DNA from 3 places in the Arthrobacter sp. HMSC08H08 genome. Region 3 is predicted to be linked to each of the others. Evidence: predicted binding sites of a transcription regulator. Region 3 holds the regulator's gene; each other region holds the start of a gene.
What was found. Region 3 encodes HrcA, which represses chaperone genes, less so after heat shock. Its sites were predicted from a motif close to TTNGCACTCGNNNNNNNCGAGTGCNAA; they were not measured.
Positions count from the first base shown of each region.

Region 1: groES (co-chaperone GroES) is a predicted target of HrcA. The motif match lies at 4,621-4,647, and genes of this name have one in related genera.
Region 2: groL (chaperonin GroEL) is a predicted target of HrcA. The motif match lies at 3,783-3,809, and genes of this name have one in related genera.

Region 1 covers NZ_KV789392.1:58,572-69,128, reverse strand. Annotated here, with positions in the region: gene tsaB (tRNA (adenosine(37)-N6)-threonylcarbamoyltransferase complex dimerization subunit type 1 TsaB) at 1-268, shown strand, start outside; gene rimI (ribosomal protein S18-alanine N-acetyltransferase) at 265-819, shown strand; gene tsaD (tRNA (adenosine(37)-N6)-threonylcarbamoyltransferase complex transferase subunit TsaD) at 816-1,967, shown strand; gene HMPREF3175_RS05415 (glutamate--cysteine ligase) at 1,964-3,112, opposite strand; gene HMPREF3175_RS05410 (class I SAM-dependent methyltransferase) at 3,148-4,479, opposite strand; gene groES (co-chaperone GroES) at 4,809-5,105, shown strand; gene groL (chaperonin GroEL) at 5,181-6,776, shown strand; gene guaB (IMP dehydrogenase) at 6,982-8,496, shown strand; gene HMPREF3175_RS05390 (GuaB3 family IMP dehydrogenase-related protein) at 8,619-9,761, shown strand; gene HMPREF3175_RS05385 (DUF1275 family protein) at 9,852-10,088, opposite strand; gene HMPREF3175_RS05380 (SURF1 family protein) at 10,202-10,557, shown strand, end outside.
Region 2 covers NZ_KV789371.1:129,435-139,991, forward strand. Annotated here, with positions in the region: gene HMPREF3175_RS00575 (DUF4031 domain-containing protein) at 1-419, shown strand, start outside; gene HMPREF3175_RS00580 (PadR family transcriptional regulator) at 560-895, shown strand; gene HMPREF3175_RS00585 (permease prefix domain 1-containing protein) at 892-1,905, shown strand; gene groL (chaperonin GroEL) at 2,025-3,650, opposite strand; gene HMPREF3175_RS00595 (LytR C-terminal domain-containing protein) at 3,876-4,616, opposite strand; gene HMPREF3175_RS00600 (DUF3263 domain-containing protein) at 4,624-4,983, opposite strand; gene HMPREF3175_RS00605 (uracil-DNA glycosylase) at 5,132-5,989, shown strand; gene HMPREF3175_RS00610 (threonine/serine exporter family protein) at 5,995-8,145, opposite strand; gene HMPREF3175_RS00615 (DNA primase family protein) at 8,994-10,295, opposite strand; gene HMPREF3175_RS00620 (hypothetical protein) at 10,395-10,557, shown strand, end outside.
Region 3 covers NZ_KV789409.1:58,400-66,955, reverse strand. Annotated here, with positions in the region: gene lepA (translation elongation factor 4) at 1-837, shown strand, start outside; gene hemW (radical SAM family heme chaperone HemW) at 837-2,090, shown strand; gene HMPREF3175_RS09125 (DUF4870 domain-containing protein) at 2,100-2,501, opposite strand; gene HMPREF3175_RS09120 (DUF3097 family protein) at 2,689-3,540, opposite strand; gene hrcA (heat-inducible transcriptional repressor HrcA) at 3,872-4,918, shown strand; gene dnaJ (molecular chaperone DnaJ) at 5,009-6,127, shown strand; gene HMPREF3175_RS09105 (16S rRNA (uracil(1498)-N(3))-methyltransferase) at 6,131-6,928, shown strand; gene HMPREF3175_RS09100 (PhoH family protein) at 7,039-8,187, shown strand; gene ybeY (rRNA maturation RNase YbeY) at 8,184-8,556, shown strand, end outside.

The sequences.
Region 1 (10,557 bases), on a different contig from region 3:
TGCGCGCGTCGACGGCCCGCACGTAACCAAGCCTGGCGAGCTATCGGCCGCTTATCCGGTAGGTGGTGCCGGGGCGGGTGTTCGCGCGGAAGAGCTAGCTCAGGCTGGTATCCCGGTGCTCGCCGGAACCGAAACCACGCCGGTATCCGCGGCATATCTGGCCCGCGCCTGGTACGCCGCCGGCATGCCAGCTAACCCGCCGGTCGCGCGGTATCTGCGCGAATCCGACGCGGTGGTCCCGGCCGCGATGCAAGGCCGCCAACGATGAGCACCGACTTAGCCCCCGCTACCGAAGCTGAGCTGGCGCGAGCCCCGGAAGGCTATATCGTGCGACAGCTGGATGTGGGCGATGCCGCGGAACTCATGCCGCTTGAAGCCGAGCTTTTCCCGCTGGACCGCTGGGATGAACGCATGATGCGCGAGGAGCTTTCCCACCCCGAATGGCGGCAATACTGGGGCGTGGCTGAGATGGGAGCTGGCGCGCTGATCGCGTATGCGGGTCTGCAGTACAGCCCGCACATCGCGGATATTCAGACCATCGGGGTTGTGCCGGAGCATGCTGGCCGCGGGGTCGCGAAGTACCTGATGTGGCTCATGGAGTCCCGAGCGCGAGACTGGGGTGCGACCCACATGATGCTTGAAGTGCGCGCCTCGAATGAGCGCGCGATCCACCTGTATCACCGCAACGGGTTTGAAGAGATCGCCCGCCGCCGCGGATACTATCCAGGTGGCGCGCCCGGCCACCCGAGTGCACCCGGCAAGCCGAGTGCCGGCGAAGACGCCCTGATTATGCAGAAAGACATCCGAGGGAAGCTATGAACACCGTGAAACCTGAGGCCCTCGATACCCCAGGGGGCTCTGCAGCTACAGTTTCAGGCCCGGTCGTTCTGGGTATTGAGACCAGTTGCGATGAGACGGGCGTGGGCATCGTCCACGGAACCACGCTGCTTGCTAACGCGGTTGCGTCCTCGGTGGATGAGCATGTGCGTTTCGGCGGGGTCATCCCGGAGATCGCTTCGCGCGCCCACGTTGAGGCGATGGTCCCGACGTTACGTTCAGCTTTAGAGACCGCGGAACTCACGCTCGATGATGTCGATGCGATCGCCGTGACCGCCGGGCCTGGCCTAGCGGGCGCGTTGATGGTGGGTGTTTCTGCCGCGAAAGCGCTCGCGTTAGCTACCGGCAAGCCGCTGTACGCGGTCAACCATTTGGTTGCGCATGTCGGGGTCGGTGTGCTCGATGGTGGAGAGCTACCTCCGAACCTCGGCGCGGTGCTGGTTTCGGGCGGCCACACCGAGATCCTCAAAGTGGATTCGCTGACTGCTGACATCACGATGCTGGGCTCGACCATCGACGACGCCGCGGGCGAAGCCTACGATAAAGTCGCCCGCCTGCTGGGGTTGAGCTATCCGGGCGGCCCCGTGATCGACAAGCTGGCGGCCCAAGGCAACCGGAAAGCGATCCGCTTCCCGCGCGGACTCACAACGGGCAAGTTCATGGGAGCCGCGGAAGAACCGGGGCCGCGCCGCTACGACTTCAGCTTCTCCGGACTGAAGACCGCCGTAGCACGCTATGTTGAGCACTGCGAAGCAACCGGGGAAGAACTCGTCATCGAAGACGTATGCGCCTCGTTCCAAGAAGCCGTCGTGGACGTCATCACATCCAAAGCCGTCATGGCGTGCCGAGAACACGGGCTCACAACACTGCTTCTAGGCGGCGGGGTCGCCGCGAACTCACGCCTGCGCGAACTGCTCGCCGCCCGCTGCGCCTCCGCCGGAATCCAGTTACGCATCCCACCGTTCTCCCTGTGCACCGACAACGGCGCGATGATCGCCGCACTCGGCGCCCAACTCGTGATGAACGGCGTAGAACCCACCGGAACCGACTTCGGAACCGACACCTCACTACCCGTCAGCACGGTGTCTATGAAAAGCACCGTGTCAATACCAGCGCCACCGGCGCGTTAGCGATCAAGTGAGGCGTGCAGGCGTTGCGAGTTATCCTGCACAACCGCAGCTAAGTCGCCGCCATTAGCCTCAGCCACATTGCGTTGCTGTTCGTATTCGCACGCCTGCTGCATCATCGTCGTGATGTGGTTGAGTTCCTCAGCGCAACCCAGCCGTTCAGCGATCGGGGCGAGCCGTTCAACATCCTGAGCGATCTGATCGGTCACCAGCAGCTCATCACCGGCCGAATTCAGGATGATGATCGCTTCACGGCCGTAGCGGGCCGCACGCCACTTGTTCTCGACGCGGAACCACGGCGTCATGACCGGGATGTCCCATCCGGCATCCAGGGCGTCCGACATCTCCGTGACGAGGCACTGGGTGTAGGCGGCGACAGCGGCGATGTCATCCAAATCCGGCAGCCCGTCGCAAATCCGCATCTCAACGGTCCCGTATTTAGGGACCGGGCGGGCATCCCACCGGATCTCATCCAAAACATCCACCACGCCCGTGTGTAGCATGTCCGCGACATAGGACTCGTATTCGAACCACTGAGAGAAATGGAACGGCAGCCCCGCGGTGGGCAGCTGCTGGAACATTAACGATCGTTGCGAACCGTAACCGGTGTCAGCCCCACCCCAGAACGGCGAAGAAGACGTCAACGCCAAAAGGTGCGGCTGCTTATTGATCAGACCATCAACGATCGGCAGGGCCTTATCCCGGTGATCGATCCCAACATGCACGTGCACCCCGTAAATGACCATCTGCCGGCCCCACCACTGGGTGCGGTCAATCAAGGTCGCGTACCGCTCCTTATCGGAAACCTCTTGCAGGGTCGGCTCCGCGAAAGGGTGGGAGCCTGCGCAATACAGGGACGTGTTGAGCGGATCCAAAATATCGCTCACGTCACGCGCAGTGGAAGCGAGATCCTCGATCGCATCGGACACCGTGCGGTGCACGCCGGTCACGCACTCGACCGTGTTCTGTAGCAGCTCGCGCGTGAGCCGCGGCGCGCCGTCCGGATGGTTGATGCGGCCCTGCTGACCGAGCTCGTCGATGATGCGTGGGGCTTCCGGGCGCAAATCGCCGGTGTCGCGGTCTACGAGCGCGATCTCCCATTCGATCCCCAGGGTCGAGGGCTCTGACGGGGTGAATTCGATGCCCATAGGTCTCCTCGCATCGGTGGCGTGCAATTAGACGATCATACGGCGGAGCCGGGGATGAGCTCACATCCGAAGACGATTCGTTGCTTCCCGATGCGCGTGAGCACAAGCGTTGCCGAGCCGTCGCCGTGGCCTTTGCCCAGCAGAATCGTGCGCAACTCTTCCGGTGCGACGTCCAGGCCGCGCTTTTTGATGGTGAGCTGTCCGATGCGGTTGTTGCGCACCCAGGTGCGTAGCGCCTTGATCTTGTAGGGCATAACCATGTCGATGCGGTAGCTGTTGGCCAGCGGCGTGGTTGAGGCGGTTTCGCCGGTGAGGTAGGCGATGTGCGGGTCCAACCCGGTCGCCTCGAGCTGTACTGCGAGGTCTGCTACGAGCCCGGCGCGGATGACTGCGCCGGCAGGTTCGTGGAGATAGGTCCCGTAGGTCGCTGGGTCTGAGAGGGCGGGGAGTGACAGGTTGCTGTCGGTTTCGATCACGGGCACATCCTCGCCGAGCGCGAGCGCATCTGAATCCAGGTCAGGGTGGGCGGCACTCGAGGTCAGTTCTGCAGCCTGATCGTCCTTCAACACCAGCGCGGCCCTCCGCACCTGCGCCCGCCGCGCCCCGTTAAACCACAGCGTGGCTTCGACCACGCTGCCGTTGTGCTCAACCCACTGCGCTTCCGCGGTCTCAGGGATCGATTCGTGCGGGATCCCAGGCCCGAGCTTGACCCCCATCGGAAGCCCACGGTCAGCCAGTGTCTCCACGAAAGACAACGGGGGAGAGAACGCTTCAGGGTTCCAGCGGCGCCGCGTGCCCGAAGTTGTGGTTTCGCGGCGTGCTGGGTCCATCCACACCGCATCGGCGGCAGAAATATCGGCTTCCTCAGCGAGCCCATGCACCACCGTGACGTTAGGGAACGGAGCGGTGTTCACGGTCGCCGCGGCCGCCGTGACCTCGTCGGCCTCGACCGCGGTCACATCGATTCCCAGCGCGGCCATCGCCATCGCGTCCGCACCCAAACCGCAACCGAGGTCCGCAACGTGTCGCACACCGGCATCGCGCATCCGGCCCGCATGGCGCGCAGCAACAGGTAGGCGGGTTGCCTGTTCGAGGCCCGCCTGCGTGAGAATCATCCGCTCAGCGAATGGCCCGAACTTAGCCCGAGCCTTGAAACGCAAGGCAAGCTGATGCACGACGGCGGAAACCAGGCCCGCTGAATGCCCGGCCTTGCGCAGGCTCAAGGTCAGCTCGGTTGCTAACTTCTTGGTCGCAGCCTGATCCGGGGTCAGCTGGGAGAGCAGCTTTTGGCCTTCAGGTGTGAAGGCCGCGGCGATCGGCTCCGCCGGGTTAGACGTGATGGAGCCTTCTTTTTTGGTGGATGCCATGCTTCCAGCTTGTCATGAATGTGCCGGAAGGCGGCGTAGGGGAAAGGGGCAGGTGATGGCGGCGAGGTGCAGCAGGGCGAGGTGTAGCAGAGCATCGGGCGGGGTAGTAGAGGGCGTGGCGAGCACGCTCAAGGCGAACAATTGGCACTCATCTTGACCGAGTGCCAGATAACTTCCTAAAGTGGAAGACATCAGCACTCGGAAGCCGAGAGTGCTAAATCCGAGTGCGCAAGCCATCAGCTGCTTCCGGTCGACACCCGCGACGACGCCCGGAGGACGCGTTGTATGGCCCGTACACCTACAGGTCTATTACGCAAAGGAGAGGTCCCATGTCGATCTCTATCAAGCCCCTCGAAGATCGCATCGTCATCCAGCAGCTCGAAGCCGAGCAGACCACCGCTTCCGGCCTGGTGATCCCAGACACCGCCAAGGAGAAGCCTCAGGAAGGCAAGGTTGTTGCCGTTGGTGCAGGCCGCGTGGATGACAAGGGCAACCGCATCCCAGTGGACGTCCAGGAAGGCGACGTCGTGATCTACTCCAAATACGGCGGCACCGAAGTCAAGATCGGCGGCGAGGAATACCTCGTTCTGTCCGCTCGTGACGTGCTCGCAGTAGTCGAGAAGTAACCCTTCCCGGTTTCTCACAACTCTTGATCTAGCGGCCTCCCGTAACCCGGTTGAGGCTATGAAGGAGTAAAACGAATGGCAAAGCAGCTTGCGTTCAATGACGCGGCGCGCAAGGCCCTCGAAGCCGGCGTTGATCGCCTGGCGGACACCGTCAAGGTCACGCTCGGCCCGCGCGGGCGCAACGTGGTCCTCGACAAGCAGTGGGGCGCACCAACCATCACCAACGACGGCGTGACCATTGCCCGCGACGTCGAGCTCAAGGATCCATACGAGAACCTGGGCGCGCAGTTGGCTAAAGAAGTAGCCACCAAGACCAACGACATCGCCGGTGACGGCACGACCACCGCAACCGTTCTGGCGCAGGCCCTGGTCAAAGAAGGCCTACGCAACGTAGCGGCAGGTGCTGCACCAGGTGAAATCAAGCGCGGCATCGAAACCGCAGTTGAGGCCGTTGAGGCCCGCCTGTTGGAGAACGCGCGTGAAGTTCAGGACGAGAACGTCGCCCACGTCGGCGCGATCTCCGCGCAGTCCGATGAGGTCGGCGAGCTCCTGGCAGAGGCGTTCAAGAAGGTCGGCACCGACGGTGTCATCACCATCGAAGAATCCAACACGACCCAGACCGTGCTGGATGTGACCGAGGGCATGCAGTTCGATAAGGGCTACCTCTCTCCACACTTCGTGACCGACGCTGAACGTCAGGAAGCAGTCCTCGAAGACGCTTACGTGCTGATCAACTCCGGCAAGATCTCCGCTCTGCAGGACATCGTTCCGTTGCTTGAGCATGTCTTGAAGGAATCCAAGCCGCTGTTTATCATCGCTGAAGACATCGAAGGCGAAGCGCTTTCGACCCTCGTGGTGAACAAGTTGCGCGGAACCCTCAACGTTGTTGCCGTGAAGGCCCCAGGCTTTGGCGACCGCCGCAAGGCGATGTTGCAGGACATCGCGATCCTCACCGGCGCCCAGGTTGTCTCCCAGGACCTCGGCTTGCGTCTGGACCAGGTTGGCCCAGAGGTGTTCGGTAAGGTCCGCCGCGTGACCGTGACCAAGGACAACACGACCCTGGTCGACGGTGCAGGTGACGAGGAAGAAGTGGCCGCACGCGTAGCCCAGATCAAGGCAGAGTATGAGAACTCTGACTCCGAATGGGATAAGGAGAAGCTCCAGGAGCGCCTGGCTAAGCTCGCCGGCGGTGTTGGCGTCATCAAGGTTGGTGCCGCAACCGAGGTTGAGCTCAAGGAACGCAAGGCACGCATCGAAGACGCCGTTTCCTCGACCCGTGCAGCACTCGAGGAAGGCATCGTCGCCGGTGGCGGTACCGCGCTGGTCGATGCGCTCCACGTGCTCGATGAAGACGAGAACCTCAAGGCATTCGAAGGCGACGCCGCAACCGGTGTTGACATCGTCCGCCGCGCCCTGGTGACCCCGGTCAAGCAGATCGCAGCCAACGCAGGCTTCGATGGATCCGTCATCGCAGCGAAGGTCTCCGAATCCCCAGCCAACCACGGTTTCAACGCCAAGACAGGCGTCTATGAAGACCTGCTGGTAGCTGGCGTGATCGACCCGGTCAAGGTGACCCGCTCGGCACTGCGCAACGCGGCATCGATCGCAGCGCTTGTGCTGACCACTGAAACCCTGGTTGTGGATAAGCCAGCCGAGGAAGACGAAGACTAAACCCTTCCTCCCGGCCCGGCGCAACCGGCTCAAGCGCTAGCCACAACACCAGCGTGAAAGCCGGCCGAAAGATCTGGTGGCCCGCCCGAGACGAACTCGGGCGGGCCACCGCCGTTTAAGTTGTACACATCACGGCCTTGCCCGCAACAACGCGCGACACTCTAAGATGGACACAAACCATCACCTGCCGTTGAAAGGTGCGTCCGTGAGCTCAAGCGATGACTTCAACCCATTTGCCTTCGAAGGCCTCACATACGATGACGTCCTGCTGTTACCAGGGCCAACCGATGTGATCCCTTCCGAGGCGGACACGACCACACAGCTGACCCGCCGCATCGACATCAAGGTGCCGATCATCTCCGCCGCGATGGACACCGTGACCGAGGCGCGGATGGCGATCGCGATGGCGCGTCAGGGCGGCATGGGGATCATCCACCGCAACGTATCCATCGACGATCAAGCACGCCAGGTCGATACGGTCAAGCGTTCTGAATCCGGGATGATCAGTGACCCGGTCACCGTCAGCCCTGAAGCCACGCTCGCTGACCTCGATGCGCTGTGCGCCCGCTACCGGGTCTCCGGCCTGCCGGTGGTGGATGAGGAACGCACCCTGCTCGGCATCATCACCAACCGTGACACCCGTTTTGTGCCACGCGCTGATTGGCCAAGCATCAAGGTCTCCGAGAAGATGACCCCGATGCCGCTCATCACAGCCCCTGTGGGCACCACGCGTGAGAAGACGCTCGAGCTGCTAGCTCAGCACCGCATCGAGAAGCTTCCGTTGGTTGATGACCGCAATAAGCTCATGGGCCTCATCACCGTCAAGGACTTCGATAAGGCCGAGGATTATCCGCTGGCAACCAAGGACGACGAGGGCCGCTTGCGTGTTGGCGCGGCTGTCGGTTTCTTTGGCGAGGGCTATGACCGTGCGATGGCGTTGGTTGATGCCGGCGTGGACGCGCTGGTGGTGGATACCGCGAACGGGCATTCCCAGGGTGTTCTGGACATGATCGCTCGCCTCAAGAAGGACCCTGCCGCAGCTCACGTGGATGTGATCGGCGGGCAGGCTGCAACCTATGAGGGCGCGAAGGCGCTCATCGACGCTGGCGCGGACGCGATCAAGGTGGGCGTTGGCCCGGGCTCGATCTGCACAACCCGCGTTGTTGCCGGCGTTGGTGTCCCGCAGGTCACCGCGATCTATGAGGCATCCAAGGCAGCACGCAAGGCCGGTGTCCCGTTGATCGCCGATGGCGGCCTGCAGTACTCCGGTGACATCGGCAAGGCGCTGGTTGCTGGCGCTGACTCGGTCATGCTCGGCTCGCTACTGGCCGGAACCCAGGAATCCCCAGGCGACCTGGTGTTCGTCAACGGCCGCCAGTTCAAGAGCTATCGCGGCATGGGCTCGCTCGGTGCGATGCAGACCCGCGGGAAGAACACCTCGTATTCGAAGGACCGCTATTTCCAGGCCGATGTGCCAAGTGATGAGAAGCTCATCCCGGAAGGCATCGAAGGTCAGGTCCCGTACCGCGGCCCGCTCGCCGCGGTTGTGCATCAGCTTGTGGGTGGCCTGCGGCAGACCATGTTCTATGTGGGCGGCCACACGATCGCCGAGCTGAAGGAGAAGGGCAAGTTCGTCCGCATCACCGCAGCTGGCCTGAAGGAATCGCATCCGCATGACATCGCGATGACGGTCGAGGCCCCGAACTACCGCCGCGGCTAAGGAACAAGCCCACAGGGCTTGTTACCGCACGCTTTCAACCCTGTTACCGGTGGTGGCCCCTGAGCTGGGGCCGCCACCGTTATTTAAGGGCTTTCCCGCTGGGCTGTTGATAGCCTTGGATCGTGACTAGCGAGATTGAGATCGGCCGTTATCGTCGCGCCCGCCGCGCGTATTCCCTCGATGATGTGGCAATTGTGCCGAATCGTCGTACACGTGACCCGGAGGACGTGTCGACCAGGTGGCAGATTGACGCGTTCACGTTCGATGTGCCGTTCATGGGGGCGCCGATGGATTCGGCGATGTCACCTAAGACGGCGATCGCTTTGGGCAAGCTGGGCGGCCTAGGGGTTCTGAACCTGGAAGGTATCTGGACCCGCCACGAGAACCCTGAAGCGGTGCTCGAGGAGATCGCCTCGCTTGAATCGGCTCAGCAACGCGGCTCCAACCCGAAGGTGACTCGCCGCCTGCAGGAACTGTTGGCGGCCCCGATCCGTCCTGAGCTGATCCATGAGCGCCTAGCGGAGATCCGTGAAGCCGGGGTAGTGGTTGCTGGTTCTTTGACGCCGATGCGCACCCAGGAGCACTACCGCACGGTGCTTGAAGCTGGCGTGGATCTGTTCGTGATCCGCGGGACCACGGTATCGGCAGAGCACGTGTCTGAGGGCCGTGAACCGTTGAACCTCAAGCAGTTCATTTACGAGCTCGACGTTCCGGTGATCGTGGGTGGGGCTGCCGGCTACACCCCGGCGTTGCACTTGATGCGCACCGGGGCGGCGGGTGTTCTGGTTGGTTTCGGTGGCGGCGCTACCGGCACAACCCGCCGTGCGATGGGCATCCACGTACCGATGGCGACCGCAATCGCCGATGTGGCTGCGGCACGCACCGCGTACCTGGATGAATCCGGTGGCCGCTACGTGCACGTCATCGCTGATGGCGGCGTCTCGACCTCGGGTGACATCGTCAAGGCTTTGGGCTGTGGTGCTGATGCCGTGATGTTGGGTACCGCCCTGGCTCGTGCCGAGGAAGCGCCCGGTCACGGCTGGCACTGGGGCATGGAGGCCGCCCACGAACGTCTGCCGCGCGGAGACCGCGTGTTTGTTGGCACGGTTGGCCCGCTCGAACAGGTTGTCTACGGGCCATCGCATCACACGGACGGAACCTCGAACCTCGCCGGAATGCTGCGCTCCTCGATGGCCACGACCGGTTACGTGGACCTCAAACACTTCCAGCACGTCGACATGGTGCTGGCCCCATACAGTTCCTAGTCCGTAAAGTTGCTAGTCCGTACAGCTGCCAGTCAGTACAGCTACTGGTCAGTACATTTCGCTGGTGGGCTTTCTCGCGGTCGGCTACGGCTAGTGCGCGCCGGCGATAGCGGCGCCGAAGAGGAAGAACCCGAAGGCCAGTGCAGGCCGTAGCGCGGAGAGTTCGGACGCTCCCGAGAGCGTAACGCCTAAGATCGCGACATTGCCGGTCATGCTGCCGGGGAAGACGCGCCCGAGTGTGAGGAACCCGATCGCGTCGATGATTCCTGAGCTGAACGTGAGGATCAGCATGTGCGCGATGTGACGTCTGCGGATAGAGATGGGCACGGCTGGATTCTAACAATGGTTCTTTGTTTCTCGGCGGCTGTGGCGTGCGGCGCAGACACAGGCGCGGGCGCGCGTTTAAAGCCTCGTACGGGGTGCTCGATAAGATAAGGGGCGTGTTCAAGACTGCGCTTCAACCTAAATGGCTGGCACTGCTGCTTGCGTGTTTGGTGGTGTCAACCGGGTTCGTTTGGCTCAGTAAATGGCAGTTTGAACGGGCCATGGACTACGCGCCGACCACGCAAGAGAAGTCAGAGACAGCGGTCCCGCTTGAGAGCCATTTTGAGCCGGGCAAGGACATGACTCACGCGGACGCTGATCAAATCGTGACGATGAAGGGCCGCTACATCGAAGGCACGCAGGCTTATGTTCAGGACCGGCTCTTTGAGGGCGAGCAGGGGTTCTGGGTTGTTCAGGCTTTCGAGGTCGACGGTGTCTCTGATGTGATGCCGGTTGTGAGGGGGTGGCAACC
Region 2 (10,557 bases), on a different contig from region 3:
CTGGCGAGGACGAACACGCATCAGCCGAATTAGCGGCTCAACAGCTCCAGGGTGTCGTGGAGCATGATGTTGTGCACCGTGTTTATCGCGCGATCCTGGCAACCGCTGATCACGCCGCTTACGCTCGGGAGGCAGTTCAGGGGCGGGGCGAGGTTGATGCAGGAGTGAGCGTGTTGCTGGATGCGGATTTGTCTGTTCTGGCGCGCCCCCACGCCGGTTATCAGCGCTATGTTTTGGATGTCCGCAACGAATACGCGCACGTTCCTGACGAGGATTTCGTTGCGGGACGAACCCGTATTTTGAAGGGAATGCTGGCAACACCGCAGCTCTACATCACGGATTTCGCGGTACAGAACTGGGAAGCTAAAGCAAGGTCTAATATCGCTGGAGAGCTGGCCCGCTTGAACATCCATCATTAGCTAGACCGCTACCGCAACGAGGGCGGATCAGGAGACTTTTCCTTGGTCCGCCCTAAAATTTGCCCCTCATACTATGGCAGACATAGTACGTCACGTGTAGGATCAGATGTGAGACATCAGACACGAGGAACGGAGATGACATGATCAGCGGAGATGTCATCCGCGGCGTGATCGACATTCTTGTTCTCGAATGCGTCTGGGATGAACCTTCATACGGATACGCGATATCCAAGCACATCGAAAACCGGGCAGCCGGGCGCTACAGCATCAAGGAGACCACGCTGTATTCGGCCATGCGCAGGCTAGAGAACGCAGGTTCTCTCGAATCCTTCAAAGGGGCTTCGGAGACCGGCCGCCCCCGCACCTACTACCGAATCACCGACGATGGCCACAGCTTTTACCTGGCACGGTGCCAAGAGTGGCTTGCCACCGTCGAGATGGTCAGTCTTTTCATCAGGAATGAGGAGCTATCATGAACGCAATCCAGAGCTACATCGAAAACATGTTCAATGCACTGCCTGATTCCCGTGAGGTCAGGCGGGCCCGATCCGAACTGCTACAGATGTGCGAAGACCGGTACACAGAACTTCGTAATTCTGGGGCAAGCGACAACGAAGCCGTGGGTAAGGTCATCACGCAGTTCGGCAACCTGGACGAACTCGCTGATGAGCTGGGGATCCGCACCGAATTCGAAACCTCCCGAGAATCTTCGGTACACCTTTCGAAAGTGGACGCTGAGAACTTCTTACGTCAGCGCCGCCGCACCGCTCGCTTCGTCGCGGTAGGGGTCTTCCTCATCCTGCTGGGGTGCGGTTTCATCGCTACGTTCGGCATAGCCAATGATTCACCGCGCGGTGCGTTCTTCACGAATACCGGCCCGTTATCTCCACTGTCTGTCGGTTTGGCTGGCCTGTTCGTTTCCGTGGCGATCGGTGTTGCCCTGTTCTTCGTATCTGGCTCTTCCCGTAATGGAGTCAGTCTCAACGAGTTCGACTCAGTTGATCTTGAACCGAATGTTCTGCTCGCATACGAAAGAGAGAAGAAGCAACGTTCAACGCGCACTAGCTTCTTGATGGGCGCTGGCGTGGCGCTCATCATTCTGGCGGTAGCTGCAATGGCTATTTGCGGCGCGGAAGCCGATGCTTCAACAACCCCTGAACGCTTCCATCAGGTCGGTTTGATGATCCTCTTCCCACTCACTGGTATTGGTGTTGGCTTCCTGACTATCGGCGGGATTGAACGTAGCGCCTATAACCAGTTAACCTCAACGCGCGACTACGCGCCGGAGAAGTTGGAGGCCCGCCGCAAGATCGACCGGATCGCCGGCTCTTACTGGTGCTTTGCCACTTTGGTCTTCCTTGTGTGGGCGTTCGCGTTCGACGCGTGGAGCACGGCTTGGGTGATCTGGCCTATCGCAGGTGTCCTGTTCGGGCTGATCGCCGCGCTCATCTCTTCTAGAGCAGAGGTGAAAGTAGAGCCAAGGTGAAACAGTTGAGGCCCCGAACACGCTTCGTGTTCGGGGCCTCAACTGTGTTCTGTAGGTTGCCCCGTTCTAGGAGCTACCCTGTTCCGCTGGTTCGGGTGAACCGCACGGTTAGTCGGGCATTACATCATGCCCATGCCGCCCATTTGGTCAGCGCCTGGCATCTCTGGAGCCTTCTCAGGGATGTCGGCGACAACGGCTTCGGTGGTGAGGAACAGACCAGCGATGGATGCCGCGTTCTGCAGTGCAGAGCGGGTCACCTTGACTGGGTCGTTCACGCCGTCTTCGAGCAGGTTGACGTACTCGCCGGTTGCGGCGTTGAGGCCGAAGCCTGGCTCGAGACCGCGGACCTTATCAACCACAACGCCTGGCTCCATGCCTGCGTTGATAGCGATCTGCTTGAGTGGTGCCTCGATAGCGACCTTGACGATGTTCGCGCCGGTTGCTTCGTCGCCTTCCAGGTTGAGGCCAGCGAACGCCTTCTCGCCTGCCTGGATCAACGCGACGCCACCGCCTGGGACGATACCCTCGTCGACGGCTGCCTTTGCGTTACGGACGGCGTCTTCGATGCGGTGCTTGCGTTCCTTAAGCTCAACCTCAGTTGCGGCACCTGCCTTGAGAACAGCCACGCCACCTGCGAGCTTCGCGAGGCGCTCCTGGAGCTTCTCGCGGTCGTAGTCGGATTCGGTAGCGTCCAGCTCGGCGCGCAACTGTGCAACGCGGCCGGCGATCTCCTCGGCGGAGCCTGCGCCCTCGACGATCGTGGTTTCGTCCTTGGTGACAACAACCTTGCGGGCGGTACCCAGCATGTCCAGCGTCGTGTTCTCCAGCGAGAGGCCTACTTCTTCGGAAATGACCTGGCCGCCGGTCAGGATCGCGATGTCGGCGAGCATCGCCTTGCGGCGGTCACCGAAACCTGGGGCCTTGACGGCAACGGACTTGAAGGTACCGCGCAGCTTGTTGACAACTAGGGTTGCCAGCGGCTCGCCCTCGACGTCTTCGGCGATGATCAGCAGCGGCTTGCCGGACTGCATGACCTTCTCTAGGACAGGGACGATGTCCTTGACCGCGGAGATCTTCGAGTTGACGATCAAGATGTATGGGTCTTCAAGCACGGTCTCCTGACGCTCGGCATCGGAGACGAAGTATGCAGAGATGAAGCCCTTATCGAAGCGCATACCTTCGGTAAGTTCGAGGTCGAGCCCGAAAGTGTTGGACTCCTCGACGGTGATGACGCCTTCCTTGCCCACCTTGTCGAGGGCTTCAGCGATCAGTTCACCGATCTGCTTATCTCCTGCGGAGATCGATGCGGTTGCTGCGATCTCTTCCTTGGTTTCGATCTCCTTAGCGGAGCCGAGCAGCTGCTCGGTAACCGCGTCAACAGCTTTCTCGATGCCGCGGCGGATAGCGATCGGGTCAGCGCCAGCGGCTACGTTGCGAAGGCCTTCCTTCACGAGAGCCTGGGCGAGGACGGTAGCGGTGGTCGTGCCGTCGCCTGCTACGTCGTCAGTCTTCTTAGCGACTTCCTTGACGAGCTCCGCGCCGATCTTCTCGTATGGGTCTTCGAGTTCGATTTCCTTTGCGATGGAGACGCCGTCGTTGGTGATGGTGGGTGCGCCCCACTTCTTCTCCAGAACAACGTTGCGACCGCGTGGGCCGAGGGTTACCTTGACTGCGTCGGCCAGCTGGTTGAGGCCGGATTCGAGTCCGCGGCGTGCTTCCTCGTCGAATGCAATGGTCTTTGCCATGGATTCAGATGTTCCTTTCCGGAAACGTCTAGTGAAAGCATTTCTGTCCCATCTCAAGGTCGCGCCCGCGACGGTACGGGGCGTAGCGCCCCTCACTTCCTCGAGTGGTCTCGAAACACACAACCACCATTTCTGGCAGTCAGCGCGCTCGAGTGCTAATACCATGTTGGCACTCTGACCACGAGAGTGCAAGATAGATGCGTTTGCGTGCGCCCACAGCGCAATCTAGCGAGGCGTGTAGTCCGCTCCGAGCACCACGGTGATGTCGCTCGGGATGTTCTGGTGCTGATACGTCCCGGAGATCCCCAGGCTCCGAGCGACCTTCGCCGCGACCTGCGCGTCAGCTTCATTCTTGTAGTACACGAGGCTCGTGCTCTCGGGGCGGCTCCACTGCCCAGCAACTCTTGGCTGGAAGCCCTGCTGGGTCAGGTAGTTGGCTGCACCGCGCGCCATCCCGTTACGGTTGGTCGAGTTATAGACCGCCAACGGCACATCACGATCTTCACGAGCCGGCTCGCTACTTTCCTCGTCCTCACTTGGTGATTCGCTGCTCTCCGGCGACTCGCTCGATTCTTCGCTTTCGGCTTCTTCAGAGCTGGAGCCTCCAGAGTCCGCGCTTCCAGATTCAGCGCCGTCGGCACCCGAGCCTTCCGTGTCAGACTCGCTCGGGCTCGGTTCCTCAGATTCCGTATCGCTTGCGCTCGCCTCTTCTGTTGTGGATGGCGAGGCTTGAGGTTGCTCGGTTTGTTTCTCGTCTTTTTTGAAGTCGCCGAATGCTTCGGCGGCCCACGGCCTCACAACGATGTACATCACGAGCCCCACCACCAGCACGAACGCTCCAACGATCAGAAGCGGCCGCAACCGCTTAGTTGGGGACGGGAATTCAACCCAGTTCCTGTGAGCGCCAACCCGTTTGGATGTCTCGGGCACTGAGTCGAATTCGTCGGTGGGGTATCGATTGGCCATGGTTGTCCTATCCCTCCATACTCGTTGCCCGGGTGTTGCCGGCGGCGGCCGTGCGCGCGGCTCGTTGTTGTTGTAGCCGCTCCACCACGTAGGGCGCATAGCGGCGGGCTACTGGCTGGTCGATGAGCCCATTGAGGATCTGGTAGTACTGCGTTGCTGTGAGTCCAAAGTTGGCGCGGATCGCGTCTTCTTTGGCGCCACTATATTTATAGGTCTTCTTCTCAAAGTCGAGGATCCCGCGATGCAGTTCGGGGAGGGTTTCATCCCCCGCTGCGGTCTCCCCCGCTGGAGAGTCTTCTGACTCAAGATTGGGATCGGTCAAGTTGGGTTCGGTCAAGGAGTGCCGGGGTTGAGGTGTTTCAGCCACTGCGCTCCTTTGCTTGGTGTGCTATGCGGCGGCCCGCTTCTGGCCTAGCCTTCTGGCCTACCCCTCGGGCTTGTCCGTCTGGTGTGGCCGTCTAGTTTCGCCGCGGTGCGTGTTTCATTCTAACCGTCGCACATGCCAGCATTGATTCATGAGTGCATTACCGGCTGATGCGTTACCTGCTGTAATCGTCCCGACGAGCGCGGAGGTCTCCGCTGATCCCTCCAGTTGGTTCCCGCGCTGGCGTGAACGGTGGCTGAGCTGGGGTGTCGCACCGGCCTGGTGTGATGTTTTGGCTGGCTTGGGTCCGCAGCTGGGGCGTGTGGGGGACGAGTTGGCTGCCCGCCTTGCCGCGGGCGAGCGTATTCTGCCGGCTCCGCAACATGTGTTCCGTGCTTTGTCTATTCCCCCGGAGGACGTCCGGGTCCTGATTATTGGGCAGGACCCTTACCCGACTGAGGGGCATCCGATCGGCCTAGCTTTCGCGTGTGATGCGTCAGTGCGGCCGCTTCCGCGTAGCTTGGTGAATATTTACCGTGAGCTTGCTGACGATGTGGGGCTCGCCCCGGCCGCGCACGGTGATCTTTCGCGGTGGCTGGCTCAGGGCGTGATGCTGTTGAACTCCTCGCTGACGGTGACTCGTGGCGAGGCTGGCTCTCATTCGCGTTGCGGTTGGCACGAGGTCACGGGCGCGATCGTGTCGGAGCTGGGTCGGCGCGGGGCACGTCGGCAAGGATCTGGTCAGCACGGACCTGGTCGTTACGGATCTGGTCATTACGGATCTGGGCAACAGACGCAGGGGCAATACGGCGCGGGCGCTCCTGTTTGCATACTGTGGGGCCGGCATGCCCAAAGTTTCGAGCCCATGCTTCAGGAGCATCCGGTGATCAAGAGCGCGCACCCTTCGCCGTTGTCGGCCCGTCGCGGCTTTTTCGGTTCGCGTCCTTTTTCACGCGCGAATCAGGCCCTGGTCTCGATGGGGTATGACCCCATCGACTGGACCGTGTAGCGGCGTTAGCGGCGGCGGAAGCGCTGCTTGGTTGCTCGGTTATGTGCGGAGGTGAAGGGGCGTGCTAGGAGGTCACCGAACGCGGCGCCCACGGCGATAGCCATGATGATCGAGAACGAGACGACCATGCCTGCGATCGACGTGGAGATACCTTCTGCTTGTTGAACCATCGCGTACATGGAGCGGAAGATCGCAAGTCCGGGAAGAATGATGATCACTGATGGGACGATCAGGATCAGCGATGGAATGTTAAGCCGTTGAGCTAGTAAGCGTGCAAGCAGGCCCATGACTGTCGCGGCGACCGCAGGGGTTGCGCGTGGCCCCACGTTGAGGGTGTTAGCGAAGATCCAGAACGTCGAGTAGCCGGCGAGCACAACGAGCGCGATGGCGATGAGGTGCCGTGGCGCGACCTGCTGGATGACGGCCCCGCTCAGGACTGCGAAGACCGCGAGTAGCGCGAGCACCCAGAACGGGAGGTTGTTGCCTGCAGGGGGCCGGGCGAGGTCGATTTCGCTGAGGTTGAAGAAGCCCGCAACATAGGCGCCGGCCATGACGCCGGTGATGATCGCCGCGTAGATGATGAGCGCTGAGAACAGTCTGGAGACCGCGGTGAGCGGGAACCCGTAGATCGCATCTTGCACTGCGGAGACGAACCGGCCGGCGGGCAGGATCAGCATGAGCCCACCGGCAACCACCATTTCGGGGTTGTTGATGATCTCATAGTTATAGAGCACGAGCGCGATGATGGTCGCCAGCAGCGTACTTGAGGCGACGTTGAAGAATTCCGGGACTCGCCATTTGATGTTGAGCCTGGTGACGGTCGTGATGAACGCCTGGGTGAAGAACACCGCGGTTGCGGCGCGCCAACCACCGCCGATGAAGACCACGAAGAGGGTCGCAAACGCGAGACTTCCGATGAACGTGACCTTCGCCGAGTACGGGTGCCTGTAGCGGCGGATTGCACGCATGCGCGCTTGGGCCGCTTCCATTTCCACACGGCCTGCGGAGATGTCGGAGACCAGTTGGTGCAGTGCGGCAAGCGACTTGTAGTTGTCGGAGAAGGAACGCACCACCCGCATCACGGAGACCGGCATGCCTTCTGGTGGGGTCCAGTTGAGGTGGATCGACTGGTTCGTGATGTCCATGTCCACGTGCCGCAGCCCGCACGAGGCGGTTACCGCGATGACCGCGGTCTCAACTTCTTGCGCGCCGGAGCCCCACCGCAGCATGAGTTCGGCGATGTCGAGCGCGAACCGCATTGCGCGTCGTACGTTTTCGGCTTCCTTTTCCGCTTCAGCTTGGGGGTCGGTGCGGGCGGCAGCTTGTTCAAAGGGTGAGCCGATGAGCCTGTCAACAATGTTGAACGTGGTTGTTGCTGGCGCTTCACCCTGGATCATGCCGCGCAGCCCGCGCACGAGTGGGGCTGTCACCGCGTGCTGTTCTGGCGAGTGTGGCTTGGTTTTGTGCTTCCGGCCGTGCGGATTCTCGGCTGTTGTTCTTGGGGCATCAGTGTTTGTGCCGTCTGGTTTTGTGCCGTCTGGTTTCCCGCGGCGATGCGGCACACGGAGCCCGCGGGAACCCCGCTTCTTGTGTGGCTGCGAGACACCGTGCGTTTCAAGGGCACCGTGTTGTTGTGAGACACCGCGCTGTTGTGAGACACCGTGCTGTTGTGAAATACCGCGCGGTTGCGGGGCACCTGCCGGCGTGACTGTGCCGAGCGATGTGGTGCCTGTCGGGCTGCCGCTGTCTGTGTTGTTGCCCGTGCCTGTGGCGGGGGTTTGTTCTTCAGAGATTTGGGCGGCTTCAAGCGAACGGAGAATCGAGCCTTGGCGTTGCGCTACGGTCCACACGGAGGTCGCCGATGTGTCGGCGCGGTGGGTTGAGTCGTGGGTAGGGTCCGTTGCCTCTTCACGAGCATCGTTGCCGGTTGCATCGCGGGCTTCTTCGCTGAGGTGTTCGTCGTGCTCTGCTCGGATGCCGCGTATGGACGGCGGTGGCACGGCAGGCAGTGGAATGTTCGGGTCGAAGGTGCTCGGATACTGTCTGGAAGGCCCGTTGCCTGTTTGGTGCGGCCTTGAGGAGGGCATGTTCGAGGAGGGGACGTTCTTGTTGTCGCGGCCGTTTTGGGGTTGGCGTGGGTTCTGACTGTTAGACATGCGGGTGTCTCCCCCTCACCTATTGATGCCGCGGCAGAATAGAGCGAGCCTCATGCGTGTCGCCGTCCCACGGTCTTTTTGATGCGGTCTTATTGTGCACCTGAGTGTTCTTGCTGTGCACATTTTGTTGCATACGTTGCGTATTGCGCCTCTCACCACTTTAGGACGTGGCGCGTACGCACGCATTCCGTGCACGTAAATATCGGGAAAGCCCCGAGTCCGTGAGTGAACTCGGGGCTTGCGCGTGGATCCTACTGGAGTATCCACAGAACCGCGTATTCTCAAGGATCTTTGGGTGACTTTCTCCGCTGTGACAGTTTTGTGGCAGTTCGGATTCTTCTATGACCGTCTGAGGCCCCTGGATCCCGCTGTGTACCTCCACCGCGGGGCGAGCGATTCCACGCCGCCCGTGTGCGCTTTTCGAGGCGGGAAAAAGGCCGGGGAGATATCGCAATGCCGGCGGGAGCGAGTAGCCAGCGACGCGGGAGGGGTGACCCCGTGGAGCGTGTGGTTCGTGCCTGTACGGTCTGCACGGGGCGCGGGTGAGGCGGTTCCGTGTGAGGCACCACAGCGAGCGCTCACCGTGAGGTGTATGGGGGTGCTGTGAGGGGTTGCCCCCGTAGGGGGAGGGTCTGAGGGGTCAGTGGCTCGGTTCTCCGGCCGGGTGTGTAGTTTGTGTAGTCTCTTGCCCATCGTTTCTTAAAAGAGAGAGTTAAGGACTGATAGGCAGCTGCCTACATTAACTACACGCTCGCCCGTCATGCGCCGGGATGTTGCAACAGAAAAGGCCCGGCCTGTGAGGGATGTCCCCAATGAAGCCGGGCCTTTCTAGTCTGTCCCGTGTGGTGTTACGCCGCGTCTTGGTCAGTTATGCGGCCTATGAGCCGGATACGTAGCCAGCGCTGCCCACCTCCTACTCGTTTGCACACAAATTCTTTCTTGATCATCTGGTTCTTGATCTCTCGTTCACTCAGGTACTTATCGCCGGGTTGCAATGATTCGTTGACCGCTCGAGCGAACACACGCGCCGGGGTCGAGTAGCCATCCCCTACCTCGGTAAATTCCTCGATGAACCGCTGTAGTTGATCACTGTCTAGCTCGTATTCGGTGCGTGCCTTTTTCACGCTCTCGGGTTCTTTGAGGCGGTGCTGTTGGTAAGAGTGCCACCCCTGGATGAGCCAGTCTAGGACTGCCTGACGTTCCTTGTCTGTCGATAGTTTCATGGGTAGATCCATATCTTCGCGTCCCTCGAATGATTCGGTGAACTCGATGATGCTTAACCGTGTCCAGATTGTCGGGTCGTTCACGTCGATCACGGGTAGGTCGTTTGTTAGTAGCGTGATCGTGTGTGACGGGGTGAACTCGAAGAAGTCTTTGCCCATGAGCTTGGCCTTGAGCTGGTCGCCGCCGGTGAGCCTTTTCACGAACGCTTGGTCTAGTCGCACGCCGTGAGGGAGCTCGTGGGCTACTGCTAGGCGTAACCCCTTTAGGTCAGCAAGGTTTGAATAGTCCTGTGCCTTCATCTCGTTGGGGCGCGAAGACTGCATGAGAAGACTGTTCTCGGTGCTGCCCGCATAGCTACTTAGTGCGCCGGTGATCGCTTCCATCAGTAGAGACTTAGCGTTACGGCCCCGGCCCACAAGAATAAACAGCTTGTGATCTCGGATGCGCCCGTTCAGGGCTGACCCCATAACTCGTTGGAAGTACTCGCGCGCGTCCTTATCGGGTAGGCACTCGTGAAGTGTCTTTTGGAACACGCTGCCCTCGTAGCTGTTTTCGACGTACCCGGCCCCGGTGATCTTCGTTAGTAGAAGGTCGCGGTCAGGCCCTGTGAGCTGTCCAGTGTCTAGGTTGTAGACGCCGGTCGTGGTGTTCAGAAGCTCCGGTTTGGTGTCGAACTCTGTCGCTGGGGTGTACACCTCGCCGCTTCGTGCAGCTCGCTTGAATACGCCGTCAGCCCCTGCTTCTTGGCTGACCCGGGCTAGGGCTGTCTGCAGTCGTTTATCGCCTCGTCGCAGCGCAAACGCTTCGTCGTAGCTGTACTGCATCACTTGTTGAAGGCATGCCTCGACAGCGACTTTGCCCCGGTCTTGCTCCCACCGCAGCCCAGTCCAGGTCATCCATTCCCATTCTCGGTTGTAACGGATCAACCGCGGGTTAGCACGATGAGCCTTTTGGCCATCAGAACATCTTTCTCCAGGTCTTCATCTTCCCAATCAGATGGCGGGATGAGGGGAAGCCTTACGGTTATGAGGAAGTTATCTTCTGTGTTGATGGCAGGCCTAATTACGGCCACGCTTGTTGCTGGTTCTTCAGAGGCCCATGCTTCGATGGTGCCCGAAGATGCTGAAACAATGGTGCTACTGGAACAGTTGGAGACTTCAGCAGATCCATACGCTGCACTGGATGAAA
Region 3 (8,556 bases):
GTGTACGAACCGGAGACCTCCGCTGCGTTGGGCTTCGGTTTCCGCGTTGGTTTCCTCGGCCTGTTGCACCTTGAGATCATTCGCGAGCGACTTGAACGCGAGTTCAACCTTGACCTCATTTCCACAGCCCCCAACGTTGAGTACGACGTCGTGACTGAGGATGGCTCGCATGTTCACGTGACAAACCCGTCTGAGTTCCCGGATGGGAAGCTGAAATCGATCACCGAGCCGATGGTTTCAGCGACCGTGATTACCCCGGCTGAGTTCATCGGCGCGGTCATGGAGCTGTGTCAGAGCCGCCGCGGCAACATGATGGGCATGGACTATTTGTCCGAGGAACGCGTGGAGATGCGTTACCGCTTGCCGCTGGCTGAGATCGTGTTCGATTTCTTCGACCACCTCAAGTCCCGCACCCGCGGTTATGCGTCACTGAACTGGCAGGCTGATGGCGCGCAGGAAGCGGATCTGGTAAAGGTCGATATCCTGTTGCAGGGTGAGCGTGTGGACGCTTTCTCCGCGATCACCCACAAGGACAACGCGTACTCGTATGGCGTGATGATGACTTCTCGTTTGCGTGAGTTGATTCCTCGTCAGCAGTTCGAGGTACCGATCCAGGCAGCGATCGGTTCCCGCATTATTGCGCGTGAGAATATTCGCGCTATCCGTAAGGACGTTCTTGCCAAGTGTTACGGCGGTGACATTAGCCGTAAGCGCAAGCTGCTTGAGAAGCAGAAGGAAGGTAAGAAGCGCATGAAGATGGTGGGGCGCGTTGAGGTCCCGCAAGAGGCCTTCATTGCCGCGTTGTCCTCGGACGATAACGGGGGCAAGAAGAAGTAATGGCGCAGCTGCCGGAGGGGGATCCCGCCCCAGCCGATGGAGCTCTCACGCGCGAGTCGGTCGCGGATGCGCATGAGCGTTCTTTGAGCCTCTACGTCCATATCCCGTTTTGCGCGGTCCGTTGCGGCTACTGCGATTTCAATACCTATACGGCTACTGAGTTAGGTCATGGCGCAAGCCAAGACACGTACGCGCTCGCTGCGGCGCGTGAGGTGGATTTTTCTGCCGAGGTTTTACGTCGCGCTGGTGCTGTGCCTCGCGAGCTGTCAACGGTCTTTTTCGGCGGCGGCACTCCGACCTTGTTGCCAGCAGGGGACCTGGTCATGATCCTTGAGCGTGCGCGTTCACTGTATGGTGTCGCACCCGATGCGGAGGTCACCACGGAGGCGAACCCGGACTCGGTCACGCCTGAATCGCTCGCTGAACTGAGGGCCGGTGGTTTTACCCGGGTTTCGTTCGGGATGCAGTCGGCGGTGCCGCACGTTCTGTCTACCCTGGATCGAACTCACAGCCCGGAGCGTGTACCGCAGGCGGTGCAGTGGGCGCGCGATGCTGGCTTGGATGTATCTGTTGACTTGATCTATGGGACGCCGGGGGAGTCCATCGCTGATTGGCAGGCTTCCATGGATGCGGCTTTAGCGTTGGAGCCGGATCATGTTTCGGCGTATTCGCTCATTGTTGAGCCTGGCACCAAGCTGGCTGCACAGATGCGCCGTGGCGAGGTCCCGATGGTCGATGAGGACGATCACGCCGAGAAGTATGAGCTGGCTGATGCGGTACTCGCCGATGCTGGTTTCAGTTGGTATGAAGTCTCCAACTGGGCGCGCTCTGAGCAACATCAGGCTCGCCATAACGTTGCGTATTGGCGTAATCAGGATTGGTGGGGGATTGGGCCGGGCGCACATTCGCACATCGGGGGTATCCGTTGGTGGAATGTGAAGCATCCTTCGGCGTATCAGCAACGCATCGACGCGGGCGTCTCGCCGGCGTTGGCGCGGGAAGTTCCTTCGGCTGATGCTCGCCATCTTGAGAACATTATGCTCTCGATTCGCTTGGCCAGCGGGCTTCCTGTTTCGATGCTTTCGCTCAGTGAGCGCGGGCGCCTACCCGGGTTCGTGGCGCGCGGCTTAGGTCACATCGTTGATGGTGCTGGCAACGAAAAGCCCACACCCGAAGATGGTGATCGGTTTATCTTGACGTTGAAAGGGCGTTTGCTCGCTGACGGTCTAGTGCTCGAACTGATCGAGAATTAGCGGCGAGAATTAGAACAAGCGCATATTGAAGCGGTACAGGTAAGGGCGGCCTTTGTTGACTTCGATGCCGGCGACGATTCCGGAGAACGTCATATACAGCCACACCACAACAAGTGCTACGGAGAAGATCGAACCGATACCTGGAATGAATATCGCCAGTAGCATCAGGACGAACATCAAGGCTGTGAGCGGGAGCGTGAAGTTCACGGCTTCACGTGATTCTTGGGCGGTGAACGGCCCGCGATCCTTGAACAGGTAGTGGATTATCATCGCGGGAATGAACCCAGCGATCGCCCCGAAATGTGAGACTGTGGCCCAGCGCCTGTCCTCGCTCGGGGCAAGGGGCAGCGAGTCAGTCGACGTCTCTTTATCCCGAGGCTGCTGAGGGCGCCCAGGTGTCGGGTTCGTCACGCTTTGTTCCTCTCTAGAAAACAGTTGTCGACTATATTACTCATCAGCTACTACAGCCTCATCAGACTGTAGTAGTACATGGGCTACTACTTCTGGACAACACTCAGCTGTGTCGCTTTTCACGTTCGCTGACTGTGAAGTTGTCTGTCCTCAGTTCTTCTTGAACAGTCCTATCAGCCGGAACCTCTTAGTCCTCAACTGAGACGAAGTCGATCATGTGTTCAACTTTGCCCAGCAGCTCAGGCCGCAGGTCAGCGTAGCTGGAGACGGATTCGAGGATGCGGGAGAAACCTGCCCCCACGTCGGCATCAGTTTCAGCAGGCCACCCTAGATGCCGCAGCATTCCGCGTTTCCAGTCTTGGCCGCGGGGGATCTGCGGCCACGTTCTGAGCCCCACTTTCTCAGGTTTGACTGCTTCCCACACGTCCACGAATGGATGCCCGACGATCAGGACGTGTTCGCGGGCTCCCGGAACACGCATCGCTTCGGCGGCGATACGGGTTTCTTTTGAGCCTTCGACGAGGTGGTCCAGTAGTATCGCGAGTCTGCGCTGCTGTGTGGGGGCGAACTCTTCGACGAGGCTTGCGAGGTCATCGGCGCCGTGCATCGGTTCCACGACGATGCCTTCGACACGCAGATCGTGGCCCCACACTTTTTCAATGAGTGCGGCATCGTGGATGCCTTCGACCCAGATACGTGCCGCGCGGGCTGTCTTGGCCCGGGCACCTTCGACATACACCGAGCCAGATGCCGAGATTTTCGTGACCGGTTCAGTTTCCGCTATCGAGGCAGGCTCGACGATTTCGACGGGTTCACCGTCGATCCAGAACCCGAAACCGGCAGGGAACGAACGGCGAGCCCCACGCCCGTCTTCCAACTCGAGGACCCGGACGCCACCGGAGCGTTCGGTCCGGATCACCTCGCCAACGAAACCGCTTTGAACGTCTTCGAGCACGAGCCCTACTTGGGCTGCGACCTTGCGCGGTGCTTTGCGGGCAGGGTGAGAGATCGAGCCGGGGCCCCATTGGCTCCAATCCATAGCTGGGCTCCTTTAGGTACATTCCGAGGTGGGCGGCTCTGCCGGTTCTAGTCTTTTACAGCCTACGATGCCCTAGCGCGTCCGCAGGGGACCTTTGCCTGCACGGTGCGGCGGGGTGGCGATGCGGCGGGGTGGCAACCCGATCCGGTAGGGCCCACAGCGGGACGGCAACCGATATAATTGGCACTCAGGCTATTAGAGTGCCAGAGTGGAACGTGAAGGGGTTTCCTGAAGAGTTGTAAGGTTCCTGAGGCTCTGGCAGGTAGTTGGCACGTAGTTTCCGGATGAGGCAGGAGGAGTTCAGGTGGTCCGCCCAGACAGCGATAAGCCGGTGAGCCGTGCAACCGCGCGCCGCGTGCATGTGCTGCGCGCAGTGGTTGACGATTACGTGAACTCACGCGAACCGGTCGGTTCTGCCGCACTCGTTGAACGGCATAACCTTGGAGTCTCGGCAGCCACGATTCGTAACGACATGGCGGTCTTGGAGGAGCAGGGACTCATCGAAGCACCCCATACCTCGGCCGGCCGTATCCCGACTGAGCAGGGCTACCGCTATTTCGTTGACCGTATCGAGGACATCAAGCCGCTTTCGGCGGCCGAACGTCGCGCGATCCACCAGCTACTTGAAGGCGCGGAGGAACTCGACGACGTTCTTGCGCGCACGGCACGCGCGCTGTCCGCATTGACCCAGCAAGTTGCGGTCATCCAGATCCCGAAGGTTTCTAACACGCGGATCCGGCACGTTGAGATCCTCACGATGGGGCCAGGCCAGGTTCTGGTCGTTGTGATCGCTAGCAACGGCGATGTGACCCAACGCATGGTGCCAGCACCGCACGAGGTCTCTGATGTGGACGTCGCTTTAGTGCGCGATCAGATTGCCGAGCACATCGTCGGGAAACCATTACACGCTGTAACCGGCGTGTTGACTTCGGTGTCTTCACCGCCACCTGGTGACCCAACTGGGTTCAACCTGCCGCGGCAGCTTCTGGACTTCGCCCACACCGTGGCCCGAGCGATCGCGTCCGCGTTGACAGCGCACCAGGTCGATAGGGTAGTGCTTTCCGGCACGGCGAATCTTGCCCGTTCACAACAGGACTTCCGTAAAGATCTGACAGGTTTATTGGAAACCCTTGAAGAGCAAGTTGTCTTGTTGCGTCTGCTTTCAGAGATGGAAGCCGACGACGACCAGGTTGTGGTCCGCATCGGAAGCGAGAACACCCACGCGGAACTCACGGACACCTCAGTTGTGGCCAGCAGTTATGGAACTAACGGTTCTGCGATGCTCGGGGTACTCGGCCCTACCCGGATGGACTATTCAGGTTCGATGGGCGCAGTACGAGCGATCGCGCGTTACCTCAGCCGCATCCTGTCCAGCTAGAGGCACAAAGATCCATATACGACTCATTCAGCTATCCCACTCAATCGACTAGACAACTAGACCAGCCAAGGAAAGCGACTTATTTACGTCATGGCTAACCACTACGAAACCCTGGGGGTATCCCAGGACGCTTCGGAAGAGGAAATCAAGCGCGCCTACCGCAAGCTTGCCCGTCAGCTCCACCCTGACTTGAACCCGGGTGAGGACACGCACGAGAAGTTCAAAGCGGTCACTCACGCTTATGAGGTGCTCTCTGATCCTGATAAGCGCCGCAATTACGATCGCACAGGCGATGAGAACGGCGCATCCGGTGGTTTCGGTGGCGGCGGATTCGGTGGCTTCGGGGATATTTTCGATGCGTTCTTCGGAGGCGGCGGTGGGGGTGGCCGCCCTCAACCAAAGTCACGGACTCAGCCGGGCCGTGACGGTCTAGTGCGGGTTCCGATCGATCTTGTCGATGCGGTTCAAGGTAAAGAGGTGACCATCACGGTTTCCACGGCTGTGGTGTGTTCGTTGTGCCACGGCTCCTGCACCGAAGGCAACACCGAGCCAGTCACGTGTGAAACATGCCACGGCTCCGGGCATATTCAGCGTCCGGTCCGCTCGATGCTCGGAGACGTCATGACTCTCTCCGAGTGCCCGGCATGTTCTGGTTTCGGTAGCCGTCTGGTCAAGCCGTGCCCCGAATGCAACGGTGAAGGTCGCGTTCGTGAGAAGACCGAGAAGACGATTAAGATCCCTGCGGGTGTCGACTCGGGTACGCGGATTCAGCTGCAAGGCGAGGGCGAAGCTGGTCCGGGTGGAGGCCCGAACGGTGACCTATACCTTGAAATCAGCGTCCGTAACCACGCGACCTTCGAACGCGTCGGCAACGACCTTCACGCGGTCTTGTCGGTCCCGATGACTCAGGCAGCACTTGGCACCGAGGTCACGCTGGAGACGTTCGATGGTGACCAAGAACTCGATATTCAACCTGGGACTCAGTCGGGCGAGACATTGACCTTGACTGGCTTAGGTGTGCCGTCTTTGCGTGGCGGGCGCCGCGGGGATCTGCGAGTCACCGTCAACGTTGAGACCCCTAAGAATCTTGATGAGCAGCAGCGTGAACTTCTCGAACAACTTGCCCAAGCCCGAGACGAGCAGTTCACACGCGGCAAGCTCGCCCAGCGTGGTTTCATGAGTCGTCTACGCGAGAAGTTCCGGGGTTGACCGGTGTCGCTGAAGTCGTTTATGGATCCCGCATCCACGCACTGGCAGCCAGGCGGTACGTATCAGCTGTGCGCCTCTGAGGCTCACCACGTGCGTGTCATGCGGTTTGAGCCGGGGGAGTCCATCCAGGTTGTGGATGGTTGCGGCCGGGCGGCGATCGTGACGCTGACCCGCGTGGATCCTGCAGGCGCGAGCGTTCTTGTCGACGAGGTCCACCAGGCGGCACCCGAGGTGAGGGTTGGCCTGATTCAGGCGCTATCGAAAAACGATCGTGACTTACAGGCCGTTGAAACCTGTGTCGAAATTGGTGCGGCGTCCTTCATCCCCTGGCAGGCGGACCGCTCGATTGTCCGTTGGCGTGGGGAGCGTGCTCAGAAGGCCCACCAGAAGTGGGTCGATACGGCAGTGCGTGCCACTAAGCAGTCACGCCGAGCTGATCAGCCAGCAGTGGGTCCGGTGGTCACCAGTAAACAGCTCGTCGACGCGGTTGCTCAGGCCAGCGAGCGCGGCGTCCTCGTTGCCGTGTGTCACGAGGAGGCCCCACAGCATCTTGTCGACGTTCTGGCCACCAGGGCCAGCAGTCTTCCTCATCAACCTTCAACATCCACTCCGCCACCGGAATGGGATGTGGATGTGATGCTCGCGGTGGGTCCTGAAGGCGGAATCTCTCCAGCGGAAGTCGAGGCGCTCACTCATGCCGGCGCGGTTTTGGTTTCATTGGGAAGTAATATTCTGCGTGCTTCCACAGCGGGCGCGGTGGGCGCGGTGCTGACCCGCCATATTCTTGGCGATAGGACCTAGGTGATGTGTTCCTAGAGAACGCAGGCAGCGCGTCTTAGACTGAAGATAGATCCCGGTTGACCGGAATTCTGCCGAACTTCATATCTACCGAAGCGAGGATGAGCACGCACGTGCCCTTCACAGCAAAGAACAGCTCAGCCAAACCCTCTCATCATGGTGTTGCTGGGGACCCTGGCATCGCACACGCCCGCATCGATTTCGAATCCGATCAGGCAATGGTCGCCAGTCTTGGCCCTGCCGATACGCTTTTACGGATTGTCAGCGGGGTGTGGCCAGAAGTCACGTTGGCTCCCCGCGGCGATTCACTCGAATTGAGTGGACCGCTCGCTGATGTTAAGGCTGTTCGGCGCGTCGTGGAGCAGGCTCGCGCCGCGGCAGCCGGTGGCAACGCCGTCACAGCCACATTGGTTGAGCGCTGGATCATGGCAGAACGTCAGCTCGCGGCAGCCAACCCCGACCCTGCGGTGACTGGCGAGATTCTGCGCCACCGAGGCAAGAGCATCCGACCTAAGACGAATAATCAGGCGGCCTACGTCGAGGCCATGGACGCCCACACGATTACGTTTGGTGTGGGGCCAGCCGGTACAGGTAAAACGTATTTGGCGATGGCGCGGGCGGTTGCTGCCTTGCAGTCGGGCGAGGTTGACCGCATTATTCTGACCCGCCCCGCAGTCGAAGCCGGCGAGAGCCTCGGCTTTCTGCCCGGCACGCTCTCTGACAAGATCGATCCGTACCTCAGGCCGCTCTATGACGCGTTGCATGACATGGTTGAGCACGAATCGATACCGAGGTTGATCGCTGCCGGAACCATCGAGGTCGCCCCGTTGGCTTATATGCGTGGGCGCACGTTGAACAACGCGTTCGTGATCCTCGATGAAGCGCAGAACACGACCGCTGAGCAAATGAAGATGTTTCTGACTCGGCTCGGTTTCCGTTCGCACATGGTCGTCACCGGCGACATCACACAGATCGACCTTCCGGGTGGCAAAACATCCGGGCTCGGGATTGTGTTGGACATCCTCGATGGGATCGATGACATCGCTATCTGTGAGCTTTCAGCCGAAGACGTTGTGCGCCACCGCCTCGTGGGCAAAATTGTGGATGCATATCAGCGTTGGGACGAAGACCACCAGCGCATCAGCACCGGCAAGCTCAAGCGTGCACGAGAGCCTCGAAGCAGTGGTGCCGAGCGCCGTAAAGCACCAGCAGCACAGTCCGCATCCGCATCTGCATCCGCAGGAGACTCTGAGTCAGCATGAGCGTCGAGATCCACAACGAGACCGAACACGAGTGCGATCTCGAACAGCTCGGAACCCTGGCCACTTTCCTCATGGATGAGCTCTATATCCACCCGGATGCCGAGCTGGGCGTGACCCTCATCGATGACGAAGCGATGGAACAGCTGCACATCGATTGGCTGGATCTGGCCGATACAACCGATGTTATGAGCTTTCCCATGGACGAGTTGCGGCCAGGTACCGTTCAGCATCCGAGCCCACCGGGTGTCATGGGCGATATCGTAATCAGCCCGACCGTAGCAGCTAAACAAGCGGAAGCCCAAGGGCACTCGACCCAAGATGAGATCTGTCTGTTGCTGACCCACGGATTCCTGCATCTGCTCGGTTTCG